Regions from separate parts of the Agrobacterium sp. DSM 25558 genome, predicted to be linked through region 1. Evidence: predicted binding sites of a transcription regulator. Region 1 holds the regulator's gene; each other region holds the start of a gene.
The links. Region 1 encodes PhoB, which activates phosphate uptake and scavenging genes when phosphate is short. Its sites were predicted from a motif close to TGTCATNNANCTGTCAT; they were not measured.
Positions count from the first base shown of each region.

Region 2: DSM25558_RS24295 (bifunctional 2',3'-cyclic-nucleotide 2'-phosphodiesterase/3'-nucleotidase) is a predicted target of PhoB. The motif match lies at 2,420-2,436, and genes of this name have one in related genera.
Region 3: DSM25558_RS15375 (PhoX family protein) is a predicted target of PhoB. The motif match lies at 2,479-2,495, and genes of this name have one in related genera.

Region 1 covers NZ_FMUD01000014.1:62,522-67,379, reverse strand. The annotation lists gene pstA (phosphate ABC transporter permease PstA) at 1-632, shown strand, start outside; gene pstB (phosphate ABC transporter ATP-binding protein PstB) at 647-1,462, shown strand; gene phoU (phosphate signaling complex protein PhoU) at 1,557-2,273, shown strand; gene phoB (phosphate regulon transcriptional regulator PhoB) at 2,305-2,988, shown strand; gene DSM25558_RS13595 (cold-shock protein) at 3,369-3,578, shown strand; gene DSM25558_RS13590 (hypothetical protein) at 3,809-4,030, shown strand; gene DSM25558_RS13585 (DUF6481 family protein) at 4,068-4,457, shown strand.
Region 2 covers NZ_FMUD01000042.1:15,755-20,612, reverse strand. The annotation lists gene msrP (protein-methionine-sulfoxide reductase catalytic subunit MsrP) at 1-122, opposite strand, end outside; gene DSM25558_RS24295 (bifunctional 2',3'-cyclic-nucleotide 2'-phosphodiesterase/3'-nucleotidase) at 354-2,342, opposite strand; gene DSM25558_RS24290 (PilZ domain-containing protein) at 2,474-2,809, opposite strand; gene DSM25558_RS24285 (DUF1203 domain-containing protein) at 2,903-3,370, opposite strand; gene DSM25558_RS24280 (DUF4344 domain-containing metallopeptidase) at 3,521-4,405, shown strand; gene sseA (3-mercaptopyruvate sulfurtransferase) at 4,495-4,858, opposite strand, start outside.
Region 3 covers NZ_FMUD01000017.1:36,197-41,054, reverse strand. The annotation lists gene DSM25558_RS15390 (DUF1269 domain-containing protein) at 81-599, shown strand; partial or broken gene DSM25558_RS15385 (IS30 family transposase) at 828-2,094, shown strand; partial or broken gene DSM25558_RS15380 (IS3 family transposase) at 2,092-2,277, opposite strand; gene DSM25558_RS15375 (PhoX family protein) at 2,614-4,632, shown strand.

The DNA of each region.
Region 1 (4,858 bases):
TCGTGCTGGTGCTGTCGCTGCCCATCGGTGTCGCCGCATCCATCTATCTGGAAGAGTTCGCGCCGAAGAACCGTCTGACGGATCTCATCGAGGTCAATATCAACAACCTCGCTGCCGTTCCTTCGATCGTTTATGGTCTGCTCGGTCTGTCTGTCTTCATCAACTTCCTGGGTTTCCCGCGCTCGGCCTCGCTGGTCGGCGGTCTGGTGCTGACATTGATGACGCTGCCGACCATCATCATCGCCACCCGCGCGGCGTTGAAAGCCGTGCCACCATCCATCCGTGCTGCGGCTCTTGGCCTTGGCGCATCGAAAATGCAGACGATTTTCCACCATGTCCTGCCGCTTGCCATGCCCGGTATTCTCACCGGTACCATCATCGGCCTGGCGCATGCCCTTGGCGAAACCGCTCCCCTGCTGCTCATCGGCATGGTCGCCTTCGTCGCGAATTATCCGACAACACCCATGGACCCGTCTACGGCCCTGCCGGTGCAGATTTACATGTGGGCGAACGAAGCAGAACGTGCCTTTGTCGAAAGAACATCTGGCGCTATCATCATCCTGCTCATGTTCCTCATCGTCATGAATGTTGGCGCAATTCTGTTGCGTCGCCGCTTTGAACGGCGCTGGTAGAGGGAGCTAAGGCTATGAACATGTTGTCGGAAGCAGCAGTTGAAAAGGCGCTGGACAAGAAAATGAATGAAGTTTCGTATAAGATGATCGGCAAGGACGTTTCCGTCTATTACAGTGAGAAACGTGCCCTTTACGATGTGAACCTCAACGTTCGCGAAAACACCGTTACAGCTCTGATCGGTCCGTCCGGTTGCGGCAAGTCGACGTTCCTGCGCACCTTGAACCGCATGAACGACACGATCGATGGCTGCCGGGTCGCTGGCAAGATCACGCTCGATGAAGAAGATATTTACGATCCGATCATCGATGTGGTGGAACTGCGGGCCCGCGTCGGCATGGTGTTCCAGAAGCCGAACCCGTTCCCGAAGACGATCTATGAAAACATCGCCTATGGTCCGCGCATCCACGGTCTCGCCCGCAACAAGGCGGATATGGACCAGATCGTAGAAGCCAGCCTGCAGAAGGCCGGCCTTTGGAACGAAGCGAAGGATCGGCTGCACGAATCCGGTACCGGTCTGTCCGGCGGTCAGCAGCAGCGTCTTTGCATCGCCCGCGCCATTGCCGTTTCGCCTGAAGTCATCCTCATGGATGAGCCTTGCTCGGCGCTGGACCCGATTGCGACTGCCAAGGTCGAGGAGCTGATCCACGAACTGCGCGCAAACTATACCATCGTCATCGTCACCCACTCCATGCAGCAGGCGGCCCGCGTGTCTCAGCGTACCGCCATGTTCCACCTCGGCCATCTGGTCGAAGAGAACGATACCGACAAGATGTTCACCAACCCGGATGATCAGCGCACGCAGGACTACATCATGGGTCGCTTCGGCTGATCCCATTGTCTGTTGTGTGATGAGACATCCACGCCAACCCGCTTGAGCCTGGTCAGGCTTGCGGGGCGGCGTCACGAAACTGGAGAATTCGACCATGCCGACACATTCCCACATCATGTCCGCCTATGATGACGAGCTGAAGTTCCTCACCCGCCGGATCGCCGAAATGGGTGGCCTTGCCGAACAGATGTGCGCCGACGCCGTGCGTGCGCTCGTCAATTCGGACTCCGCCCTGGCGCAGAAGGTGATCTCGGACGACACCATTCTGGACCATGCCGAACGCGAAATCGGCGACAAGGCGATTGTCACCATCGCAAAGCGCCAGCCAATGGCCGCAGACTTGCGTGAAGTCATCGGGACGCTGCGCATCGCAGCCGATCTCGAACGCGTGGGCGATCTTGGCAAGAACACCGCCAAGCGTGTTCTGGCCGTTTCCGGCACCGGCGTTCCGCGCAAGCTGGCGCGTGGCATCGAGCATCTCTCGGAGCTGGCTCTGGTCCAGCTCAAGGAAGTCCTCGACGTTTACTCGACCCGCTCCGTAGAAAAGGCCCAGGCCATCCGTGAACGCGACGAAGAAATCGACGCGATGTACACATCGCTGTTTCGCGAACTGTTGACCTATATGATGGAAGACCCGCGCAACATCACCACCTGCACGCATCTTCTCTTCTGCGCCAAGAACATCGAGCGCATCGGTGACCACGCCACCAACATCGCCGAAACCATCTACTACATGGCCACCGGCAGCCAGCCGGAAGGCGAACGTCCAAAGGACGATAGTTCCAACACGCTCGGCGCAGTCACCGAGTGAATTCCTTATAAGACTGGCGGAGTCCCTAGCCATGGTGCCGAAAATCGCAGTTGTCGAAGATGAAGAGGCGTTGAGCGTTCTTCTTCGATACAATCTGGAATCCGAAGGTTACGACGTGGATACTATACCGCGTGGTGACGAGGCGGAAATCCGCTTGCAGGAACGCACACCGGATCTTTTGATCCTGGATTGGATGCTGCCGGGCGTTTCCGGCATCGAGCTTTGCCGCCGTCTGAGAATGCGTCCTGAAACCGAACGGCTTCCGATCATCATGTTGACGGCACGCGGTGAGGAAAGCGAGCGGGTGCGCGGTCTGGCCACCGGTGCCGACGACTACGTGGTCAAGCCCTTCTCCACGCCGGAACTGATGGCGCGCGTCAAGGCCATGTTGCGCCGCGCCCGCCCGGAGGTTCTGTCTTCGGTTCTGAAATGCGGTGACATCGAGCTGGATCGCGAAACCCACCGCGTTCACCGCAAGACCCGTGAAGTGCGGCTCGGACCAACCGAATTCCGTCTGCTGGAATTCCTGATGGTGTCTCCCGGTCGAGTTTTCTCGCGCTCCCAACTGCTTGATGGCGTATGGGGTCACGATATCTATGTGGATGAACGCACTGTAGACGTCCATGTCGGCCGCCTGCGCAAGGCGCTCAACTTCTCCAACATGCAGGATGTCATCCGTACCGTACGCGGCGCGGGTTATTCCATGGAAGCCTGATATGGGGCAGGGAGCATTGGTTTGCTCCCACCAGAAAACCGAGATACGTCATGCTAATCTAAATATAACACCGCTCCGAAAGGGGCGGTGTCTTGCGTTATCTTGTCCCGTGAAAGTACCACAAAGCCCTTTCGGGTCGGGCTTTTGGGATCGATATGAAAAGCCCGTCAAACCCTAAATTGAAAATTTCGGAATTATAGGTTTGACTATAGGGCGATAACCGTCTATCAATGGCTCATCGATCTTTTGCTTGCTGAGCTTTGGTTACCGCGCGATTAGCACCGCGCTTTGAACTAACCCTTCCTTTCAAAAAAATCGCTGTACTCGCACGTAGGGCTTCTGTCCTGCGATCTATAACATATGCTTTGAAAGGGTTCATTATGACCACAGGCACAGTAAAATGGTTTAACTCCACCAAGGGCTTCGGCTTCATTCAGCCTGACAACGGCGGCACAGACGCATTCGTACACATCTCCGCTGTAGAGCGTGCAGGTATGCGCGAAATCGTTGAAGGCCAGAAGTTGAGCTACGACCTTGAGCGCGACAACAAGTCGGGCAAAATGTCTGCTTGCAACCTGCAGGCTGTATAATACGGAATCTGCTTTCCATTGACCACGGATGTACTGGCACTGTTGAAAGCATGAGACCAATCGAGGTCAGGCAGGTTGCCTGGCCTTTTTTTGTGCCGCTCGGCGGCCAAGCGCTTGAAGGTATTGCATCGTCGAGATGCACGAATACGCTTCAGGGACTAAATCTGCGTATCGTTCTTTTTAAAAAATCGATTCCGATTTTCAGTGCGATGCGGTAAGAAGGGAAATCCATGTCTGACGCTCACAGCAAATCTCGCAAGCAGGCTGAAATCGCCTTCGGTGCCACGCAATCGCAGTTTTTTGCGCGCGGCCGTGCCGTTGATGAACTCAACTCCATTGCCCAGGCTCGCGACGAAAAGACCATCCGGTTGCGCGAAGCGCGGCTTGCGAAAGAACTGGACGACAGCATGAAGCCCGCAATCATCCCAACGAAACGCGCCAAAAAATCCTGACCCCCGGTCGGCGTGACGCATCAACTGGAATAGAGATTTGAGAAACACTAGAAATATCAAGAACAACGAAGTTTCCGAACGTCGCGGCGCTGCCGCGGAAGCCAAGGCCGCTCTGTTGAAGGCCTATCGCGAAGCCAAGGAAGCTGCCGCACCGACGCTCGAAGCAAAGCAGGCGGAGCAGATTGCTGTTGCCGAAGCACGCAGAGCGCGTCAGGCTGAACGAGACGCGCAGAAGCGCGAGGAAAAACGTCGCCTTGAGGCAGAGGCCGCAGAACGCGAAGCCGAGCTTGCAGCTGCAGCAAACGCTGAAGAAGACGCCCGCAAGGCGGCTGAAAAAAATCGTATCGCCCGCGTCGTTGAAGACGAAGCGGCCCGCAAGGCAGAACGCGACCGTCGTTACGCCAACCGCAAGGCCCGCCAGGGCTGAAGCATTCACCCGGGATCCAGCAGCCGTTCATGCGAAGGGCTGCGATCCGGCGGGTTGGATCATCTCATCGCCGTGCTGCTGAAGCACGTTGCGCCCTGCGGCTTATGCCGCAGGCAGGCCTTGCACCTTGCAGAAATCGTCGAGGACGTTTCCAACGAAATGCCTCTCCATCTGCCGTGACATTCTCTCACAAAATATAATAGCTATGTGACTGTGAGACACAGTGCTGGATGGATGACATGAATACATGGCGTCGGAAGGCTATCGAGGCCGCACCCGATATCCGTAAACATATTGAGCAGGCTTGGTCGCCGATGGCGGCGTGGATAGAGCTGCGCGTGTTGTTTGAAGACTCTGTGAAAAGCGGAGACACAGAAAACCCCGACTTATCCTGGATTACG
Region 2 (4,858 bases), on a different contig from region 1:
TGCCCGGTCAGGCCCAGAGCCGCCAGACCTGCGGCAGTGCCGAGAAAATTTCGTCTGGACAGATAGATGCTGCGTGGGGTGATTTCGGACGACGGGATGTGTGGCGGATGATAGGCGGGCATGAAAACCTCCTGCGAAGCCGGAACGGATGAACAGCTATTCAATACTCATTACGTAACGAGTGGCAGAAAAGTTTTTCCGTAACGAGAAAAAATATTGAGAGCATGTCACGCTCGTCCCGCGGCGGATTTACGACAAAGATCGGCAACGTCTAAAATAATAGTATGGACACGGTAAAATCTGCGAGAGCGTAAGGCGCGCCTGGTAAAGCGCGCCTCCAAATTATCCAGCCATCAAAGAATCAGGCGGAACTTTGCAAATCCCTCAGCGCCATCCCCGGCTTCCTCGATCTTCGCGCCCTTGACGTCCTTGGCGTATTGACGGGCCTTTGGACCGGTTTCGAAAATTGCGGTCGTGTTGGCAACGGGTGCAAAGGACCAGTTGTCGTCTGCGGCTGGATTGATGGTGCCCTGGCTGATGATGTAGCGCACGATGACATCGCGGTTGGTGTCAGGTGCAACGAAGATGATCTTGTCCGAGGCGATACCGGGGAACTTGCCACCGCCGCTGGCGCGGTAATTGTTCGTCGCCACGACGAATTTCTGTTCGCGGTCGATCGGCTTGCCTTCGAATTGCAGGCCGACGATGCGGTTACTGCCAGGGTTGATCGACTTGCCATCCTTGTCGAACTTCGGCGGCTTCGACACATCGATCTGATAGGTCACGCCGTCAATGACATCGTAGTTGTAGGACGGGAAGTCGTTGTTCAGGAGCGGTGCGTCCTTGGCACCTGCTTCCACCGTCTTGAACATGCCCGCCGACATTTCCAGCCAGTCTTTGACCTGCGCACCAGTGATCAGCACGGCCTGAACGGTGTTGGGGTAGAGGTAGAGGTCGGCAACGTTCTTGATGGCGATGTCACCGGCAGGGACATCGGTGTAATAATCCGCACCGCCGCGTCCACCGGACTTAAAGGGAGCCGCCGCTGAGAGCACCGGCAGGTCCTTGTATTGGCCCTCCTTCAGCATGTCCTTGATGTACCAGGTCTGGGCGTTGGACACGATCTGAACGGATGGATCATCCGCGACCAGTGCGAAATAGGAATAGAGCGGCGCGGACGTCTTGCCCACGGGGCGGCGGACATAGGCCAGCGTTGCTTCGTGATCCGTCTTGACGGCTGCGATGATCTCCGGCTTGTCCTTCACGTCGGCAACGATCTTGCGGTTATCATCGCGATGGTAGATCGGGCGCGCTTCGGTGGTGAAGTCCACGATCTTCCAGTTTTTGCCGTCTTTTTCCAGCAGCAGATCGATAAGGCCCATATGCGAGCCCCAGAAGCCGGCCATGACGGCAGGCTTGCCCATCAACGTGCCTTTGACTGGATCGGCACCTTCGATGCCATCCCAGGTCTTGGGGCCGGGGAAGACGAGATGCTGGTGACCGGTAAAGACGGCATCGATGTCTTTGACGCCAGCGAGATAGAGCGAGGCATTTTCCATGCGGTCGCTCTGGCCTTTGCCTTCGATACCGGAGTGGGACAAAGCGATGATGATATCGGCACCCTGTTCCTTCATGACCGGGACCCAGGCTTTGGCGGCATCGACGATATCGCGCGTCTGTGCCTTGCCTTCGAGGTTCTTGGCGTCCCACATCATGATCTGCGGCGGCACGAAGCCGATGATGCCGACCTTGACCGGGCTGGTCGCACCGGAGCCGTCCTTGATCTGTTTTTCGAGGATGACATAGGGCTTGAAGAAGAGGTCGTCTTGTTTGGGGTCGGAAGCGAGCTGGCCATTTGTCAGGTTAGCGCAGACATAAGGGAAGCTGGCACCGCCCAGCGTGTTGAACATGAAATCGAGCCCGTAATTGAACTCGTGGTTTCCAAGCGTGCCGCAATCGTAACCCAGCACGTTCATGGCGTTGATAACAGGGTGTTTGTCACCGGCTTTCATGCCGCGCTCGTAAGCGATGTAATCGCCCAGCGGGTTGCCCTGAAGGAAATCGCCATTGTCGACCAGCATCGAATTTCCGGCCTCAGCGCGGATGCTGTCGATGATGGAGGCGGTGCGCGCCAGGCCCAGCGTGTCGTTCGGCTTGTCGGCGTAATAATCATACGGGAAAACGTGGACGTGAATATCCGTCGTTTCCATGATGCGCAGATGCGCCTGGTTGCCCTGCGCACGGGCTGCAAACGGGTGTAGCATGACGAGCGCGGAGGAGGCCGCGATGCCGCCCAGCAAGGAGCGGCGCGTGATGGGATGAAGGCCGATAAGCGAAGACATGGAAACACCTCGAATGAATTCAGGCTGTACGAAAAGACCGCAGCCTAAAGCGAATTATCGAGGAGTCCATCATCAAAATAACAGGGTTATGACTTGTCCCTGAATTTTAAACCATCTGGTAAAAAATCATTTCATCGTGCCAGTGTCGGTTTCACGTCCTCGTGGAAAAAGCGGAAGTAGGAGGAAAGCTGCGCCAACGTGTTTGTCGAAAGTTTTAGTTGCAGACCGAGCCGGTTCATGTGCTGCCACTGCACCGTGCCTTCTATGAAGCCGAGGTCGTCACTCTGCACCTTCACCCGGCTTCCTTTGGCGGCGGCGAAAGATCCGTCCAGCTCCAGCGCCATGCCGGTGGCCGAAAGATCGACCACGCGGCCTGTCACCGACTGATTGAAATACTGAACTGTACCGTAGATACGTGTCTGGCTGCGGCCTGCGCCGCGGTTTTGCATGTTCAGATTACCGGTCATATAGCGCTCCCCAATTGTTTCCCTGTGCCAGAATTGCACGGAAGATTTGAAAGCCGTTTATGATTTTCGGTAAAATTACGCGCAATTCAAAATTCAGCTACGGTCGATCCGGCATTGATAGCAATTGTTGCGGGCGGAGCGTACATGCACATAGGCGATGTCGTCTCTGGCAAGAAGCTCTTGCGCATATGTCGATATCCGGTCGGTCGGCGTTACCGCACCCGTGCCGTAAACGATGCGGTCATTGAAACCGTAGCCGCGGACGATGTAGTCCGGGCTCTCGAGCATGGGCGGGAGAATTTCCTGCGCTTCGTAATGGCTGCAAGCCTCGGCATGAATAAAAATCGGACCGGTTTCGGCAAATGGTTGCAGGTCAGGAAATGGACGGTAGGCCAAGAGGAGCATGGCTTCGCCGTCCTCTATCTGACCGAGGCACACACGGCAGGGGTAGGTTCCTGCTGCGATCGAGTGCTCCGGTTTCTGGCCGTTGGCATCTGGATTACCATTGCGAAAGGCTTCTGCCTCGGCGGCGTCCATGGCGGTAAATACAATCTTGGTCATAGCGGCTCCTTTGCGTTGCTTGTTTGTCGCTATGCCTTTCAAACATTCGTGTATCCACCCGTTTCTTGCGCCAGCAGGCAACTACCCCATTGCTTGTGCCGTTCAGTTTAGCGATCAATCAAACGTCCTCATTTTGGAAAGTTGACGTAAATGCTGCGCAGGTTGATGACCGCTACCCTGGTCACCGTTTTTTCTCTCACGATACCTGCCGCCCACGCGCAAACAGCGCCTGCGCTCGATGATTTATCCGACGAACAGTTGCAGCAGACGGTGAATTTCGTCATCGGTAACGCGATTTTTAGCCTCTACCATGAGGCCTCACGGATGCTGATTTCCGATTTTTCCCTATCGGAAACGGGAGCGGGAAAAGATACGGCCGATCAGCTGGCGGCAACGATGATGCTGGAGGCGAATGAGGAGTGGCTGGATACGGCCATCGTCAATGCCACGGATAGCTGGTATCTCGCGCGCTCCGCACCGGCTCTGCCGGACCATAATACGCCGATTTATTCGGCACTTGTTCCCAACAAGACGCGTGACAGCCAGATGGCCTGCCTGATGGTGGGCAAGGACGCCGGTGGTTATGGTGATCTGGCCGATATGATGGGACTGCCCAAGGCTGAGTGGAAGGCTTGCGAGACGGCCTATCCGCAAACCGTTGCCTATTGGAACGAAACTCTGAAGCCGCATGCGGCCAAGGCGGGGACCACAAAGTTTGTCACCAGCTATGAGCCGGCCCGCGATCCGTTTCTGGATATTTACGCGACCATCGTAAAAGAATCGAAGGTACTGGACCTCATCGCGCGCAGCTTTAGCGCCTATGATCTCAAAGGTGAGGTCAAATTGACGGCCCGCACATGTGGACGACCGGATGTCTACTGGTCAGCCGAGAAGCGCGAAATCACCTATTGCTACGAAATGGCCAAGTTCCACGGCGAACTCATCGCTGCTCATCTTGCGGCTGGCGGTGCGGAGAAAGAAAGCGAGCCGGCGAAAGAAATTCCGACGGCTGTGAATTTGGGGCAAGAGCTTTAAGAGAGCGTAGCTATCTTGATCTAAGCAGCCCGTGAAGCTTTGCCCGATGGGCAAAGCAATTGTTTACGAGGGGAGTGCGCGGTGAGCGCTCAGCCCCGTCTGGATATTTCCAGAAATTCACTGTCCGTCAAAGGCTCGACCCACGTCTCGTAGGTGCTGACAGGCGAAAAGCCCATCATTTGGTAGAGCTGAAGCGCGCGGGGATGGTCCAGCGTATTGGTGGAGACCGTGACCCGTTGCGGATTGTCCTGCCATGCCTGGTAAAGGGCCTGCAGCAGGAACCATTTCCCCACGCCTGCACCGATCGCCTCTTCCATCAGGCCGAAATAGGAGAGATCCGTGACCTCTTCGCTGGTCTTGAACAGTTCGAAAAAGCCGGCAGGCGATCCATTCATATAGAGAACAGTCACGCAGCTTCGTGGGTCACGCAGAAGTGCTGTCAGTTCGGCATCG
Region 3 (4,858 bases), on a different contig from region 1:
ATGCTATTGCCGACAATAAGTTACGCTTCAATCGCCAAGCCAAAGAATAGAGCTAAAATTTCAGAACGGAAGTATACATCATGGCAGAACTCGTTGTAATTGGATTTGACGATTTGACAGAGGCCGAAAATGTCCTGTCAAGGCTTCGTGGGTTGGGAAAAGAGTACTTGATTGATCTGGAAGACGCTGTTGTCGTCACGCGTGACAACGAGCGGAAAATCGACATCAAGCAAAGCTTTAATCTCACGGCGCTCGGAGCGAGCTCAGGTATGCTATCTGGCGTTATCTGGGGAGGCTTGATCGGACTGTTATTCCTTAACCCATTGGCAGGGCTAGCAATCGGCGGAGTAGTTGGAGCTGGGACTGGCGCACTAGCAGGCTCTTTGAGCGATTATGGTATTGATGACGACTTCATCAAGTCGCTAGGCGAGACCATTCCCCTTAACAGCTCAGCGCTTTTCATTCTTATTCGCAAAGTACAGCCTGACAAAGTGATGGCAGAGTTGCAAGATGTCCGAGGTCGGCTGTTGAAGACCTCTCTCTCCCCACAACAGGAATCAAAATTACAGAGGTTGCTGTCTGACCACTATTCACCGTGACGCCGGAATCGTCATGGTGTCCAAACGCGCACCGTTTCCATTGATGGCAACAGCGATGTGGTTAGCTTTGTGGGTATCGACGCCGACGATAATGTGATCCATTGAGTGGCTTTCCGTTAGAATGACCCAGACACCGATCGAAAAGAACAGGACTGTGATGGTACGCTGACCGTTAAGCTCCTATGAAGTCACATCTCGGCCGGTGTCTGGGCAACCTGATGGTCGACATCCAGCGAGGATGCCACCGTGAAAGCTGGCGTCTCTGCCCCCATTGGGAACCGATGGTTTCGGAGTTCATGTGGCATGCCTCCCACACATCTTTCACCTTCGGCAACACCAGTCAAAAACCGCAGCCTGACGTTCAGCGTACGGGAGGAAATTGCATTGGAATGTGCTCGCGGCAGTGGCATTCGTGCCATCGCATGGAAGCTATGTCGAACGCCCAGTAAAATCTTGCGCGAGATCAGGCGCAATTCGGCGACATGCAGCGGCGACTTCGACTACTGGGCCATTACCGCGCAGTGGCATGCTGATCGGGCAGCACGACGGCCGAAAGCCGCAAAGCTTGCAACCAACCTGGTACTTCGTGACTACGTTCATGACCCGGCTCGCCGGCCTCATTGGAACCCCTGACGGCATCGCCTTTGAGGGTCCTGTCGTGGTATGGAAAGGGCGGCGGGCCGTTCATCGGCGAACTCGACGCTGGTCCAAAGCCTGGAGTCCCGAACAGATTGCGCGGCGTCTGAGACTGGACATCCCTGAGGACCCGGCCATGCGAATCAGTCACGAAGCCATCTATCAGTCGCTTTTTATCCAGGGCCGCGGCGCTCTGAAGCGAGAATTATTGGCCTGCTTGCGCTCTGACGGTCGCTGCGCTTACCCCGTGAACGTGCTCGCAACCGTGGCAAATCCTTTCTCGGGGATGCATTGATGATCAGCGACCCTCCTGCGGAGATCGGCGACAGAGCTGTACCTGGCCATTGGGAGGGTGATTTCATTCTGAGTCTCGGCGTTCAGCGATAGGCACGCTGGTCGAACGAACAACTCGGTTCACGATGCTTCTACACCTGCCACGTATGGAACGCCACGGGTTGGAAAAGTCTGTTAAAAAACGGACCAGCCCTTGCTGGGCATGGTGCCGAAGCGGTCCGTGATGCGATCGCCGATATCATCATGGAACTACCGGCGCATCTGCGCCGATCCTTGATTTGGGATCAGGGTGCCGAGATGGCTCGGCACGCACAGCTTCGGACCGACACTGGCCTCTATATCTACTTGTGCGAACCTCAGAGCCTCTGGCAGCGCGGGAGCAATGAAAAACACCAATGGCTTACTGCGACAATGCTTTCCCAAGGGTACGGACCTGAACAGGCATGGGGCAAATGAACTCAGAGCTGTCGTACCTGCGCTCGACACCAGGCCCCGCACGACGCTGGACTGGCGCACCCCTGCAGAGGCTCTCGACGGACTGCTCAAATCAGTTGAATCTGCCTTGGACGCCCCCGTCCGAGTGATGCAAAGGGACACCGCCATGAGCAACGCCGATCATGGAGATCCTGCTCAAGGGCATCGAGGACAACGCCAGCATGCGCCGTCCTGCTCGCCCGCCATCCAATGATGCGATGAGCGAAGACGTCGATGACAAGGGCCACGTAGCAAAGCCCGGCCATGTGGCGAGTGGATTGAGAAGCGCAGATGCGCTTCTCCTGCCCGAACCGTACGTGCACATTTTAGCGCATACGGCTCTCTATATATCGAAGATAATCTTGGCGAACGACATCATCGAGCGGCACAAATCTCTTGGTTCCCGACATGCGAGACGCCGTACTGATGTCGGTTCCGCACATTCACCTCAATGATGGTTACTGGGATTTTAGACTGTCGCAAAAGTGTAATCTTGGACTCGTATGGGTACATTGTACCGGCTGAGAGGGGTGCTGCCAGCAATCCTCTAGGCTGCCCCCTACGCCTATGATCATCCCGGATCATGCGGCCAGCACGAGGATCTGATGGCATGACCCAACTCTCGCAGAGCATGTTCCCGACGTCCCAACTGGAGGAAGCCGATGGCGATGGCCATAACGACACAGACAATGCGACCATGGGCGAGATTATCTCGCGTCGCTTTTCGCGCCGCGGCCTTTTGAAGGGCTGTCTTGCCGTGTCGGCTATCTCCGCAACGGTCAGCCCACTCGCGCTGATGACGGCCGACAATGCCCGCGCCACCTCCGGCTCGGCCTTCTCTTTCCCCGAGGTCGAGGCCGGTGTGGACGAGAAGCATCACATCGCTGAGGGTTACGACGCCGATATACTGCTGCGCTGGGGCGACCCGCTCTTTGCCGATTCGCCAGCCTTTGACCCGAAGAACCAGACGCCGGAAAGCCAAGCCCGCCAGTTCGGCTATAATAACGACTATGTCGGCTTCGTTCCGCTCAACGGCTCATCGGAGCACGGCATCCTCGTCGTCAACCACGAATATACTAACGAACACCTGATGTTTCCGGGTATCGTGAAAGTGGTGGAGAAAGACAATAAGAATGAATCGGGCAAGACGGTGAAGGAACTGGAGATCTCGCCGGCCGACCGGACGCGCGTCGATATCGAAATGGCCGCACATGGCGGCACCGTGGTCGAGATCCGCAAGGACGGCGGCAAGTGGCAGGTGGTCCGCGGCGGCGCGCTGAACCGCCGCATCACCTCAACGACCGAAATGGCCATCTGCGGTCCGGCTGCGGGCCATGCCCGCCTGCAGACCGCGGCCGACGCCAGCGGCACCAAGGTCTACGGCACGATCAATAACTGCGCCGGCGGCGTCACGCCTTGGGGCACCTATATCATGGCCGAGGAAAACATCCACGGCTACTTCATTGGCGAACTGCCGACCGATCATCCAGAAGCCGCCAACTACAAGCGTCTGGGCCTGCCGGAGGGCACCTATGCTTGGGGCAAATTCCACGAGCGCTTCGACGTGTCCAAGGAGCCGAACGAGGCCAACCGCTTCGGCTGGATTGTCGAGGTCGACGTAATGGACCCGATGTCGGTGCCGAAGAAGCGCACCGCCCTCGGCCGCTTCAAGCATGAGGGTGCCGAGTCGATCGTCGCCAAGGATGGCCGCGTCGTCTTCTATCTCGGCGACGACGAACGGTTCGACTATGTCTACAAGTTCGTGACGGCGGGCAAATTCAATCCGGACGATCGGGTGGCCAACATGAACCTTCTGGACGACGGCACGCTTTATGTCGCGAAGTTCGCCGAGGACGGCACAATCGCCTGGCTGCCGCTCACCCATGGCGTCGGTCCGCTGACGGAGGCCAATGGCTTCAAGAGCCAGGCCGACGTCCTGATCGAGACCCGCCGCGCCGGCGACCTTCTGGAAGCCACCAAGATGGACCGTCCAGAAGACGTTGGCCCAGATGCCGCCAACGGCCGCGTCTACGTCATGCTGACCAACAATAGCAAGCGCAAAGGCGACGAGATCGACGCCGCAAACCCGCGCGCCAAGAATGTCTTCGGACATATCATCGAGATCGCCGAGGCCGATGGCGACTTCACCGCGACAACGGGCACTTGGGAAGTTCTGTTGAAGTGTGGGGACCCCTCCGTCGCCGATGTCGGCGCGACGTTCTCGACGGAAACCACGAAGAACGGCTGGTTCGGCATGCCGGACAATTGTGCCGTCGACGCAGATGGTCGCCTCTGGGTGTCCACCGACGGAAACTCGCCGTCTGGTACCGGCCGCACGGATGGCCTCTTTGCCGTCGACACGACGGGTGATGCGCGCGGAACGTCAAAGCTGTTCTTCCGGGTTCCGGTCGGTGCCGAGATGTGCGGTCCGCTGCTTCTGCCCGATATGCAGACGGCCTTCGTCGCTGTTCAGCATCCGGGAGACGGCGGGGACGACTGGGACGGCTTCGGCCGTCTGTCCTACTACGAGGATCTCTCGACCCGTTGGCCTGACTTCAAGGACGACATGCCGGTTCGCCCTTCGGTCGTCGTCATCACCAAGGCTGGCGGCGGCAAGATCGGCGTTTGATGCCCGAACGCTGGCAGCCGCGCCTGAGGGATGCGGCCGCCGTGTTTGTGCCTTTCAATCCACAGATCACGGGAAGGGCGCCATCGGGTCGGGGCGTTTTTCGACCGCGTTTATCGCGTTCTGGTGAGCGCCAAGAACTTTTCCCATTGTGGATGGTCAGGGTCGCTAGCGCATGCAAGCGTCGCCAAACCATTGGGTTCAGCCTTTCAGCGCGGCCCGGGTTTGC